2 regions of the Sporomusa termitida genome follow, and region 1 is predicted to be linked to the other one. Evidence: riboswitches for the same ligand, from Rfam matches in the RefSeq annotation. Region 1 holds a riboswitch; the other holds the start of a gene.
The links. A riboswitch is a leader RNA that binds a small molecule or an ion and turns the genes downstream of it on or off. The one in region 1 is predicted to bind ZMP and ZTP.
Positions count from the first base shown of each region.

Region 2: another riboswitch for ZMP and ZTP. It lies ahead of SPTER_RS12515 (redox-sensing transcriptional repressor Rex); the one in region 1 lies ahead of SPTER_RS03250 (L-lactate MFS transporter).

Region 1 is NZ_CP036259.1:731,722-738,285, forward strand. Features, by position in the region: gene SPTER_RS03245 (formate--tetrahydrofolate ligase) at 1-987, opposite strand, end outside; gene SPTER_RS03250 (L-lactate MFS transporter) at 1,047-2,381, opposite strand; ZMP/ZTP riboswitch at 2,722-2,809, opposite strand; gene SPTER_RS03255 (response regulator) at 2,950-3,588, opposite strand; gene SPTER_RS03260 (sensor histidine kinase) at 3,578-4,438, opposite strand; gene SPTER_RS03265 (hypothetical protein) at 4,490-4,846, opposite strand; gene SPTER_RS03270 (rhodanese-like domain-containing protein) at 4,973-5,440, opposite strand; gene SPTER_RS03275 (TonB-dependent copper receptor) at 6,032-6,564, shown strand, end outside.
Region 2 is NZ_CP036259.1:2,638,532-2,645,095, forward strand. Features, by position in the region: gene SPTER_RS12490 (sigma-54 interaction domain-containing protein) at 186-1,592, shown strand; gene SPTER_RS12495 (AAA family ATPase) at 1,755-2,339, opposite strand; gene SPTER_RS25785 (hypothetical protein) at 2,378-2,509, opposite strand; gene SPTER_RS12500 (secondary thiamine-phosphate synthase enzyme YjbQ) at 2,511-2,900, opposite strand; gene SPTER_RS12505 (MGMT family protein) at 3,025-3,330, shown strand; gene SPTER_RS12510 (ferritin-like domain-containing protein) at 3,576-4,031, shown strand; ZMP/ZTP riboswitch at 4,285-4,369, shown strand; gene SPTER_RS12515 (redox-sensing transcriptional repressor Rex) at 4,538-5,227, shown strand; gene SPTER_RS12520 (hypothetical protein) at 5,222-5,503, opposite strand; gene SPTER_RS24740 (hypothetical protein) at 5,670-5,828, opposite strand; gene SPTER_RS12525 (hypothetical protein) at 6,108-6,311, opposite strand.

The DNA.
Region 1 (6,564 bases):
TTCAAAACCGATATCGGCGGCAAAACCGGACTCGGTAACATGATAATCAAAGCACTTCAGGCCGATGCGGTCCGCTATGATCGAGGACTGACCGATTGCAATGTTGGCAAACGGGCCGGCATGAACAAAACAGGGCTGCCCTTCCACGGTGGCGCACAGGGTCGGGTTGATGGTATTGCGCATCCAGGCGGTCATGGCCCCGTCCACTTCCAGGTCGCCGGTCGTAACCGGGTTACCCTGGCGGTTATAGCCAACCACGATGTGTTTGAACCGTTCCCGCATATCGGCCAGATCTCTGGCCACAGCCAGAATCGCCATCAATTCCGAGCCAACGGCGATACCAAACTTGGAGTGCATCATAAAGCCGTCTTTTTTGCCGCCCAGGCCAATGAGGATATTACGCAGGCCCTGGGCGGCAAAGTCCAGCACCCAGCCCATTTCAATATTTTTCGGATCAATATCCAGCCGCTTCAGACCGCGTTTGTCCAGCTCGGCATCGGTATAATTGGCCTCATGCTGCATGCGGGCATTTAAGGCGACCATCGCCAGATTATGCGCATTCATTATGTCGTTGATGTCCCCGGTCAGGCCCAGGGAGAACTCGGTCATCGGAATTAACAGGGCATTACCGCCGCCGGCCGCAGTCCCCTTAACGTTCATAGTCGGCCCGCCGGAAGGCTGACGCAGGGCGCCGCCCACATTCACACCGCGTTTGCCCAGGCCTTCCATAATGCCGATGGAAGTGGTTGACTTGCCTTCCCCTAAGGGGGTGGGCGTGATCGCGGTTACTTCAATATATTTGCCGTCCGGTTTATCTTTCAGACGGTCGATCACCTTCAGGAAATCAATCTTCGGCGTTTTACCATAAGGAATTATTTCATCTTTTTGCAGCCCCATCATCTCTTGGTACTGGGCGGTAGTTGGGATATTCCCCTCTGCCGCTTCGGCTATTTGCCAGTCCTTCAATACTGTAGGATCCCAAGCCATAAAAATACATCCCCCTCTTTTTTAACTACACATTGGTTTACTGTCTGCAGCTTATATCATCAATTGCCTGCAGCTTCTGAAATGGATGGCTGAGCATCTTTTTTAAGAGTAAATTTCTTATTGTTCAATACGAGCGTAATAAGCAGACCCAGCAGCAGGAGTACGGCAGCGGACACAAAGGTATACTGGGCCGCCTGACTTGCAAAATTATCTTTAAGGAAAGCCACAATCTGCGGTCCTACGATCCCGCCGCAGCCCCAGGCAGTGAGAATGGCACCATAAACAACAGGCATCAGCCTCTGCCCGAAGACATCAAGCACAAAGGACGGCATGGAGCCAAAGCCGCCGCCATAGCAAAGCAGGATATAACAGACAAGTACGCCAAAGACCATTGGATTATCAACAAATAACAGGGCAAGAAAAACCACTAACTGAGTACCAAGAATGTAACGGAAGGTCTGTACCCGCCCGATCTTATCTGACAGGCCCCCCCAGAAGAAGCGCCCCAGACCATTGAAAATTGAGCTGATGGCAATCAACGTGGCGCCGGCAGCAGCCAGTCCGGCAACCACTTGCGGGTCAGACAGCGTAGCCGGGTCCATCGTCTTTTTCAATAGATCCTGCAGCAGGGGGGATTGAAACCCAATAAACATGATGCCGGCAATAATATTGAAGAAGAATACGGTCCACATCATCAGAAATTTGCCGGAAAAAATGCATTGTTTGGCGGTAATCGTATCCTCAGCCGCCTGCGCGCCGGCAGAGACTATCGGCGGCGAATAACCTGCCGGGACAAAGCCCGGCGGCGGGTTAACAAGATAATAGCCGGCCGGCAGGGTGATAATGAGCATAACTGCGCCGATATAAGAGAATACCAGCACCAGATTATCGCCGGTTATGGACATGAACAGGGGAGCCAGCAGCTTGGCCATAATCAGGGCCCCGAAGCCAAAACCCATCACAACCATGCCGGTAATAAGGCCCTTCTTGTCAGGAAACCACTTGGCGGCAGTTGCCACCGGGGTTACATAGCCAAGGCCCAGGCCTATGCCGCCAATAAAACCATAGCCGACATAAAGCAGCATGAGGCTTTTCGTATAAAGTGCATAGGCAGCAACAAAATAGCCGAGGCTAAACAGAAAGCCACCGGTCATCGCAAGCTTTCGCGGGCCGTACTTGGGGAGATTAATGCCCCCCCAGGCAGCCGCCAATCCCAGAAAGAAAATAGCCAGACTGAAGGCCCAGGCGGCCTGGGAATTAGTCCAGTTGTTTGCGGCCATAATCGGTTGCTGGAAGAAACTCCAGGCATAGACCGTCCCTAGCGCAAGCTGCAACAAGGTTCCCATGCTGGCTATCAGCCACCGGTTGGGGACGCTCTGTAATTCTTTTCTCATGGCTCTTACCTCCCTTTCTATCGTTGCACTTCTTTTAATCAGGTGATTGTACAGATTTCGATATTGAAAAACAAAAAAACTAGGCGTATAATAAATTTAGGCATAGCAAATAAACCCTGTGCTAAACGGTTTATTGTGACTGTCTATGCTTCACTGGTACGACCGATACCGGTGAAGCACTCTTACTTTTGAGGTACCTTTATAAACAATACTTCCTTCGCCAGAACCAACTCCTTTTTGTTTATTTCAAGCAGCTGAAACTACAAAGTTTTTTGACCGTCCCCCCCTTTCAAAACAAGGAATTTTTTAAACAACAAAAAAACCATCTGGACATAATATAAAATGCTGTCCAGACGGTCGACGTTACTGCGAAAAAATTGCACTTCATGTGGTGAACTCCACTAATACCGTCAGTCATGCAATTTATTTATTCGATTATGTGAATATAATAACATGATAGATCCGGTTTGTCAATGATAATTTTCAAATAAGCCTGAATATTTTTAATATGGCTGAATAATATATTTTTTTTGCAGGCAGAGTGATTCTTTGGGCTGGTTGTCGCTGCTTAACTAACAATCAGGCCATTTTTATAAGCAAAGGCAATCAATTGCATCCGGTTTTGCAAATGTAATTTATCCAGGATATTACGCAGGTGGTTTTTTACCGTGCTTTCACTGAGATATAATTTTTCACTGATTTCTTTATTGCCAAGGCCCTGGCTGATCAGCTGCAGGACTTCGCGTTCCCGTTCGGTAAGCCTGTGGTCAAGGACCGTCTGTTTTTGTCCGGCGAATTCCTGCAGGATTTTGGTCGCCAGCACCCGGGAGATCGGTGCTTCCCCCTGGGCGATACTGATAATATAGTCTAGCCAGTACTCAGGCTCCATATTTTTGAGCAGATAACCCTGGGCTCCCCTTTTAATAGCTTCGAAAAAGTCCTGGACATCGTCGGATACACTGAGAATAATAATTTTTATATGCGGCATGGCGGTTTTAATCATACCGGTAGCTTCCAGTCCGCCACCACCCGGCATGCGAATGTCCATAAGAATAAGATCAGGCAGCAACTGTTTTGCTTTGGCCAGTGCTTCTGTCCCATTGGTTGCCTCACCGATAATTGTAAACAGGGAATTGGCGGAAAGAATGCTGGCAATTCCTTTACGGGACAACAGATGGTCGTCAACGATTAACACCTTAATGGTCATGACGATAGCTCCTTTTTTTAGTTTTTGTAACCGTTACGGTGGTTCCGGTACCGGGAATACTGGTGAGGGTGAGACTGGCGCCAATTGAGCGGATATCCTGCTCCAACATTTTATAACCGAAAGATTGCTTTTGCCGGAGGTTGTCGGCAGCTACAAAGCCCTTGCCGTTGTCGGCGATGGTCATAGTAAAAGCTTCGTTGTTTTCGCTTAAACTGACAATCACCTGCGTTGCCGCGGCATGTTTGCGAATGTTGAATAATAATTCCTGGAAAATATGAAATAACTGTTTGCGCTCATACGCGCTAAAGGGAATTTCGTTGTCACAAGTGATAATGAAATCTATTTTGGCGCCGGTCTGGGCCTCATACTGGCGCAAATGATTTTGAATGGCGGTGATAAGATTGATATTATCATCCAAGGCAACTGTTTGCAGCGCAAAAATATGCTGCCGCAGTTCAGTATCCGCAAAACGAATGGCTTCCCGCAATTCGTTGATTGCTGACAGGGGCTCCTGCTGGTTTTTCCAGGCAGCTTCAATCTCCATTATTTTTACATTCATAAAAAATAGTGACTGGGCGATACTATCGTGCAAATTGCGGGCGATCCGGTACCGTTCCTGCAATACGGCAGTTTCTTGCTTTTCCTGCTGCAGTTTGCCGTACAGGTTTTCCATTAAGGCAAAAATGCCGTGAGAAAACAAAATAAAGATGATGCCTGTCAATACCGCGACCAAAACATTGCCCCAATCCATGGAAATAACATGCAGGAATTTGTGCCTGGCAAATTCAAACAGGCCAATGCAGATTGCCGGTACAATGGCCGCGATCCATTTCATTTTAGTAATCTGCATATGATCCTCCCGGTAGATAAGCGTGATACGAGGACTGGCTATAACGTAGCATTATTTCAGTTCGGCCAGGCCGCCGGCGCGTAAGGTGATACTATGCGTTGCCTTTAAATCGAGCTGCTGCCACTTCAGTTGTTCGCCACAACAGGTAAGGCCCACAATATCCCACTGCAAAACGCGGGGATCATAATTGGGAAAGTGAGCACGTATACTGCGGCCGCTTAGTAATTCTTGCCCTTTTAAGGTGTCTGGCCCCCGGGCGGTACTGTTGGCGGGCATAATCGACAAATCATACAGGTCGGAATCACTGGCATTAATAATGATGAATTCCTGACCGGCGGCCAAAGCGGCAGCGGAAAAGATTGTCAGGAGTAAAGCGATAAGCAGTACGGTAAGGCTATATATTTTCAATTTGCGAATCCTCCCTCTTGTGGTTTTAAGCATAGCTGTCAGAATTAATTCCCCGGGTTATGGCATGCCGGAAACAATGCATAAAGGGATGGCCACAGGGCCATCCTTTAGCGGTATTAACGCCTGTCAATGCTGGTTTTCATGAGCCTCTGCCAACAGGCAGCCGCGTGCTGCCTGGCTGCTTTTTGCCAGCCAGCCGTCTATGCCATGCAAGCGTAAAACAAAGACGGCATAGGCCCCGTCCACAGCAGAGTCGCCAATGACCAATACGCGCTTGTCGCGGGGCAATTCCCGCAAATAGTCGTGCAAAACAGGGAGCGGCACATTCAGGGCCTCTTTGACCGGCGATGTCCGGAAGCTTTCTGCAGCGCGCACATCCAGCAGGAGATCATTAGCCGTTTTACTTTCCGGACTGACAACAAAGGAATGATTTTCCGGCACCGATTTTAATAATTTGTCAATTTTCTGGTGGATCGACACATTGCTGCTGGCGCCGCCGGGTGTATGGCCGGCCGCGTTCCCTGCCTGCGCGTAGGCCGGAGTTAACGTGAAAGATAAAATCAGGGTTAATACCAATAGAACACGATTTTTCATACAAAAGCCTCCTTGTTTGTGGAATTTTACTGCAGGTGTGCTAACGGCAACAGTTTCCGAAGCGGACTTTCACCGTCGTTACTGCCTATACCGGGAAAGCAGCAAAGGCTACAAAGGTCCTGCGACCTTTGTAGCCTTTAGCTTCTTGCTAATCAACTATGTTATATATAATAAACCATTTTTTTGTAATAGTCTACGGTTCAAAAGTACTATTGATACTGTCCGGAGTACTATGCAGCCAGCTGCCGGCCGCTTTTGATAGAAGGCGCGGGCGGATAAAAGAGTATATAAGCAACAGGCTTAATCGATGATTTTGGTACTTACGGGTAGTATGATAGTACTTTAGGATAGTATTCCGCTGCCAAGTAAAGGAGTATAATCAACATCAGGATAAGTGAATATTGGCTGATTAGTAAAAACTGAAGGCCGGGATGTTCTTAGGAACACCTGGCTTTTGCCGTTTTTAGGCCGCGACCGGAAGGGGCGATGTTACAAGCCACAGCCAACGGGCTTGGGGACATAATAAAACGATTAGTAAAGTGAGCAGGTTTATGGTAATGAGTTTACAATAATAAAATAAAGGGATGATGAATGATGAAAAAAGTAGGGACCGTTGTTGTTTCTTCCTTATTGCTGCTGGCTGCGAATACTCAGCCAGTGTTGGCAGCAGAAGGGAAGAAAGTAACATTTACGCTGGCGGAGATCGTTGTTACCGCGCCGGCGGTCAGTAAGCCTTTACTGGTGGAAACCGATCCCAAGTCGCCGCGGCAGCCGGTGCCGGCTGCTGACGGGGGCGGGTACTTAAAAAATATTCCCGGATTTTCCCTGTCCCGGCAGGGCGGAACCGGCGGCGATCCGGTTTTCCGGGGATTAGGGGGAACACGGCTGAATATCCTGCTGGATGACACTTATCAGTTTGGGGGGTGTCCAGGCCGGATGGATCCGACCACCGCTTATATTTTTCCTGAATCATACAGCAAAATTACCATTCTGAAGGGGCCGGAAACCGTTAAATACGGCGGCGGCAATATTGCCGGGACGGTACTTTTTGAACGGAATACGGAGAGGTTTGACAAGGCGGGCATCAGGATCAGCAGCAGTGTGCTTATCGGCAGCGCCGGCCG
Region 2 (6,564 bases), 1.9 Mb from region 1:
CTCACTGAATCAACATTCCTGGTTTATTGTCGTAAAAATCTCCTTTATCTATACGGTGAGACGTAAAATACAAAAACACCAGCTTAAAATTTCAAAATAATTTGAATTATAGGAGGTATTTGTCTATACAACGTCGTACTATTAGAAAAACCGCATTATCAATTGCTTTGGAGGGGAGGTTGCCTATGCCGCAAAATTCAATTACCTCAATCCAGCCGGGGTATGAAAGAACATCTGCATTTCCCAAACCCAAAATCATCTTTGTTACCGATCAGAATGGGAATCTACTTATCGCCAATACCGAGGCCGCCTTAACGGTTGGCGTACCGATGGAGCAGCTTCTGAATCTAAATCTTAGCGAACTTATACATAACGGTACACTTAATACTTCTTACACCTTACGTGCCGCCAAAAATAAATGCGTTGAACAAGGCCTGGTTAAAACAAAATTTAAAATCGAAACCCATGCTATCAGCCAGCCTGTTTTTAGTCCTAACGGCGAATTGCTATATCTGGTAACAACCTGTGTTGCAACCTCAGCTGACAGGAAGAACCCCCGTGCCGGCTTAAACTTAAGAAACAGCCCGGCTCTGAAGCATAATATACATATTGCCGGCTCCACGGCAGAGGATATTGTTGCTGAAAGCAGTACTATGAAAAACATTTTGAATCAGGCTGGAAATGTGGCCAGATTAGACAGTCCGGCCATTCTTTACGGCGAATCAGGCACCGGCAAAGAGGTGCTGGCCCGCTATATCCACCGCCACAGCAATCGCGCCGGCGGCGCTTTTATGGCCGTAAACTGTGCGGCCTTATCGGAATCACTGGCCGAAGCCGAGCTGTTTGGCTATAATAAAGGCGCCTTTACCGGTGCCAATACCCAGGGCAATATCGGCGTAGTAGAGGCTGCCGACGGGGGAACTTTATTCCTGGACGAAATTGCTGAATTACCCCTGCCGTTGCAGTCCAAATTGTTGCGGGTACTGGAGACAGGCGAAATCCGCCGGTTAGGCAGTTGTGTTAATCTCACCAGCGATTTCCGGCTGATTGCCGCCACAAACAAGAATTTAAAAAAGATGACCGAGGATGGATCATTCCGCAAAGACCTTTATTACCGCCTGCATGTCGTAGATTTAGTGCTGCCGCCGTTACGGGAAAGACCGGAAGACATCCCGGTGCTGGCTTTGCACTTTTTAAAAAAGTTTAATGCAAAATATAATTTTAACATCGCCCTGGACAACGGTGTGCTGGCCGCCTTCCAGAGCTATGACTGGCCGGGAAATGTAAGAGAGCTGCGTAATGCTGTAGAAAAATACATCGTTTTGGGCCTGCAGGATAAGCCGGCTCAGATTCCGCTAACCTTGTCAGCTGCCGGCCGGCAGCTGAAGCAGTCCCAGTTTGCCATAGCCGCTGAAGGCCAGGGCTCACTAAAACAAGCCATGCATCAGTTTGAGGAACAATATATTTACAGCATTTTAAAAGCCTGCAACTTCCGTACAGGCGAAGCCGCCAACCGCCTCGGTATTTGCCGCACGGTGCTCTACCGGAAACTGAAAACATTTACAGGCTGCACCAAGCTGAAAGATGGCTAATCATACAGTCTCACAAACCGTCGTGCTGCTATATACTGTCATGCTCTGCCGTAAGAAAACCCTGCGAGGCATTTGCTCCGCAGGGTTTTCTTGGGCCGGGAAACGCTGTTTTTCCCTTAATAAAATACTGCCGAGAATAAACTGAGCAGTTCTTTTATCTACTTACTCGTCCAATAAGATCTTTAGCATTTTACTACGGTTATTCGTAAACTCTTTCATAATGGAATAATGCTCTGTTTGCTCATACTCCAGCCGGCAGATGCCGGACTGCGTAAGCTGTATAATCTGGCTGTAGGGATAGGCCATAATAATCGGCGAATGGGTGGCAATAATAAGCTGCGAATTCTGCCGAACCAGTTCGTGCATACGCGTAAGCAGCGCCATTTGCCGCACCGGGGACAAGGCCGCTTCCGGTTCATCCAGAATGTACAGCCCGTTGCCGCCCAATCTGTTTTGAAACACCGCAAAAAAGGATTCGCCATGTGACATCTGATGCAGCGATTTGCCACCATAGGCAGCAATGATCCGCCCTCCCGGTCCGCCGGCCGAATCCAGTTGTTCAATCGTTGTCGCTAAATTATAAAAGCTCTCGGCCCGGAGAAAAAAGCCGTCCCGGGGGCGTTTCGTGCCTTTAACCAGCCGGATGTATTCATGGAGCTCAGAGTGAGAAGCCTGGGTAGTAAAATTAAAATTAACGGTTCCGCCTTCGGCGTTAAAACCCCAGGCAACCGCGATAGCCTCAAGCAAGGTTGATTTGCCGGTGCCATTGTCGCCGACAATAAAGGTTATCTGGGGTGAAAGCCCAGTTCCTGCAGATCAGCAACAGCGGGCAAACAAAACGGATATACATCAAAGCGTGCGACCTTATGCCGCAGCAGCTGGACACTGCGAATGTATTGCTGGCTTGTATGCAGCATGCTATCCCCCTATCAGCTGCACCCAAACACAACGCCGGCGCGGCCCGTCAAATTCGCAGAAATAAATTCCCTGCCAGGTCCCCAGGCGCAAATTATTATCCAGAACCGGCACCGTGATCGAACAACCCACCAGTGAGCTTTTAACATGAGCAGGGGAATTGCCTTCGCGGTGGCGATAGGCCAGCTTAGGAACCATTTGCGCCAAGGCTGCCAGCATGTCGGCGGCCACATCCGGATCGGCATTCTCATTAACAGTTACGCCGGCTGTAGTATGAGGAACAAATATCTGGCAAAGGCCTGCTGTAATCCGGCTTTGCCGGACAAGGGACCTCACCTTGCCGGTAATATCGATAAACCCTTCTTGGGGGGTGTCCAGGCTAAATTGTTCCATAGTTGCCTCCTCTTGACAGAGTATTGTTATCAGATTCTAACTACGGTTATAGATCAATTTTACATTGGCCGGGGTATTATGGTGGTATATAATAGAAGAGATAATAAATATACAGGGTGATTTTATGAGTTTTAATGCTAAGGTTTATGAACTTGTTCGTTTAATTCCGGAAGGAAAAGTAGCCTCTTATGGCCAAATTGCTTTTATGGCCGGGAGCTGGCGGGCTTCCCGGGCGGTTGGTTATGCACTGCACCGCAATCCGTACCAGGGCAAGGTCCCCTGCCACCGGGTGGTTTTTAAAGATGGCCGGCTTGCTGCCGGCTTTATATTTGGCGGCCAGGATGTGCAACGGCTGCTGCTGGAGGGCGAAGGTGTCGAATTTACCGCCGATGGCCGGGTGGATATGACTAAATGCTGCTGGCAGTCCTGAAACGGTCCGGCCGGCAGTCGTTTTCTGTAAATATTTTACACGAACAGCTCCGGTTAAGTCAATGCGCCTTAGGTCTGAGTAGCTAACGGCGGCGGCGGCAGCCAACGCCAAGGTTTTACATTTACAAAAATAAATTGAACTACTGTTAAACCCAGTTGCTAAAAAAACAGGCAACATGATAGAATAACAGTAGCTTTGGTAATATTTAACTATACTATCTAAATTCAGAAGGGTGGTTTTTTAGCATGACACAGGAAGAATATGCGGCAATATTAAAACTGGCTATCGCCAATGAAGCGGATGCTTACGAGTTTTACAAAGGCGTCTCGGAAAGAGCAGCCGACACTGTCATTCAAAAAATGTTCAGCCAATTGGCAGCCGAAGAGCAGGGCCATCAAAAACTTCTGGCCGGTTTTCTGGCCGGAAACTGTACCAGCCTGCATTTTCACGAGTCTGCTGACTACAAGATCTCCGAAACGGTAGACAAACCAAAACTTTCCCTGTCTATGAAACCGGCGGATGCGATTGCTTTGGCAATGAAAAATGAAGAAGAGGCAATGAACATGTATGCCGATTTTGCCAATGCCAGTGCCGACCCGGGTCAGAAAAAAATATTTCAGGAATTGTCCGCAATGGAGAAAAACCACAAAACTAAATTGGAAGAATACTATGTGAATATTGCTTATGCTGAGGTATGGTAAGGTAATACTATAGCAAATCCGGTAGCCCAAGACCGGTGCCATGCGCTGTGGTTGTCAAAAACGGCGTGCCTAGCTTGGCCAGCATATCTGCGGGATCCCGCAGCCTGCATCAGTAACGGCCAGAACCGGACAGCCCCTGCTCATAAGTTTTGATGGTCAGGCGTCCATATTCGCGCATTGCTGCTAAGCCGTTTTAGGCAAAACATAGATTTGACCAAATTCAGTTAATATGTTATAGTTGATATAGTATAATATAAAATTACGCGACTGACGGATTAGTGGAGTTTACCACATGAAGCGTAGTTTTCAGATCACAGTCGACCGTCTGGACAATAATTGTTGTTCAGACGTTTTTTTTGTTTAGTAACGTTTTATTATGCATTGGTTGCTTGGCTGGCTTTATAGCCAACATACCACTTAAAATCGTCCAAATATTGTGAAGTATATTTTTCTGATAAGCGGGCTTATTCTTAGCTGTTGTAATTAGATCAAGGAGGCTGTGTAAAATGCGATTTGCCAAAAATGAAATACCGAAAAGCACCATTAATAGGATAGCAAAATATTATGCAATTTTGCTGCAACTGCGTAGTGAAGATAAAATCATCTGTACCTCCGAAGACCTGGGACGACGCATGAGTGTTCCCTCTTCGCTTGTCCGCAAAGATCTTGGTAACTTTGGAGAGTTCGGCACAAAAGGAGTCGGTTACCGGGTTCACTACATGATATGGCGGATTGAACAGATCCTGGGTTACAGAGCTGCGTGGAATGCAGTAATCATCGGGTCGTGCATGCCGGCCTTAACCCTGCTCACAGCCAGCAGTATCTTCCCGCCGGGAATTCATATTGCCGCAGTTTGTGATCTGGAAAAAGACAATCCGGGAGTACCTGTCGGCGGCGGTTCGGAATTGGCAACCGAATCATTTGCTAATATTAACGCTATTGTTCAGCAGCGAAATATTATTATGGGTATTATGGCGGTGGAGCAAAGCAAAAGCCAGCAGGTTGCCAACAAGCTGGTAGAAGCGGGGGTTACCGGTATTGCCAATCTTTCGTCTATCCCCGTTTTAGTTCCGAAGCATATCCTGCTGGTGGAAGTGAATATTGCTTCCTGGCTAAGCCAGATTACCTATAGCTTGAATGGTATTATAAAAAACGATTTTTTGGCAGGAAAACCCTACATAGAATCTTTTTCATAATAACTTTAAATATGCAGGCTCACCTAAAATAGCTTCTTTAATTTGCTTTTTTTTATCTATATGGTGTCCACTGGATATATCAATCGAAGTACTGCCATTGGCTTTGAAATGAAAATCAACATAAAAGGCCATACCATCAGCTTCTATTTCCACGCGGTGCCGGTGCCCCCCTTTGTGAAGCAAATCCGAAACCGTAACGTCTTTGTAATGCACCGAACAAAACTTTTTAATAGCAGGAACAAGTATTTCTCTATTCAGCATTTTTTCTCTGCTCATGGTTAAATCCTCCTACTGCTCACCAGCACCCGATTCATTGCAAGAAATTCCCCGCAAATTGTACCAAAATACCTGATTGAAGTCAATGACTGCCTCTGATTTTTTCTTCGGCACTGATTGTTGATAAATGGTCGCAGACTGTCCTGTCCGGACGGTCTGCGACCATTTATTCAATATTTACCATAAGCTTGCTTTGGGCGAACTCTTTAAAAAATTCCTCAGAAACAGCCATTTGTTTGGCATCCCTGACAAGTTGGATTCTTTTCCCCATATCGGCGCAGGTACAGTCAAACGGCATAGCTTTATTACAGATCAGACATTTCATCTACCTACCTCCCCTGAAGATGTAATTCTACAATAAATTAACAAATTCCTGTACATGAAGACGTACCTTCATCTTAGCATCGAAGCGCACCCGCCCGGCAGGCGTTTTTTTGTTCCCGGTCTTATCCAGGCCGGAAACGTAGTAAAGCCCAAAGAAAAAACTGACGTGCTCGTACACGTCAGCCTCAGAGTCTGTCGCCAACCCGGACTTTGACTCACACGCTCTCGCGCCCTATCTAAAGCGAATTGCTTTACCGGCGATGCGCGTTATGGGGTCCGATTATTTACGGTTTCCCGTCCTTTTGCACTTGCTGCCAAATTCCACATAGCTTTCAAGGGCCTCGATAATCAATTGCTCCTGTGAACTGCCAGTGTCCGCTGTACCACTCTCCACAGCCTCGCTGATGATGTGCCTGATCTGGGAGGAATGATAGCCGCAAGCCAAAAGTTTCTGAGTTAACTGTTTAATTTGTTCTTGTTTCATAAATCCACTCCTATACTGCCGGACAGTGACAAGTCGCTCCTGCCTGATTGTTTTCTTGCCTTCTTTTCCTTTGCTGCCTATTCCCGTGTAAGGATAAAGCTCACAGGCGCCTGTACCCGCTATGGCAAAGCACCTGTCGGCGTTGCCTTAAGACACAATCGTGTCGTAAGGCAACTTATACAGGTATTAAAAAAAGTCCGCTATACCTTTAAAAGTCTCTATTGTACGCTCACAACCGGCAAAATAAAAAGAA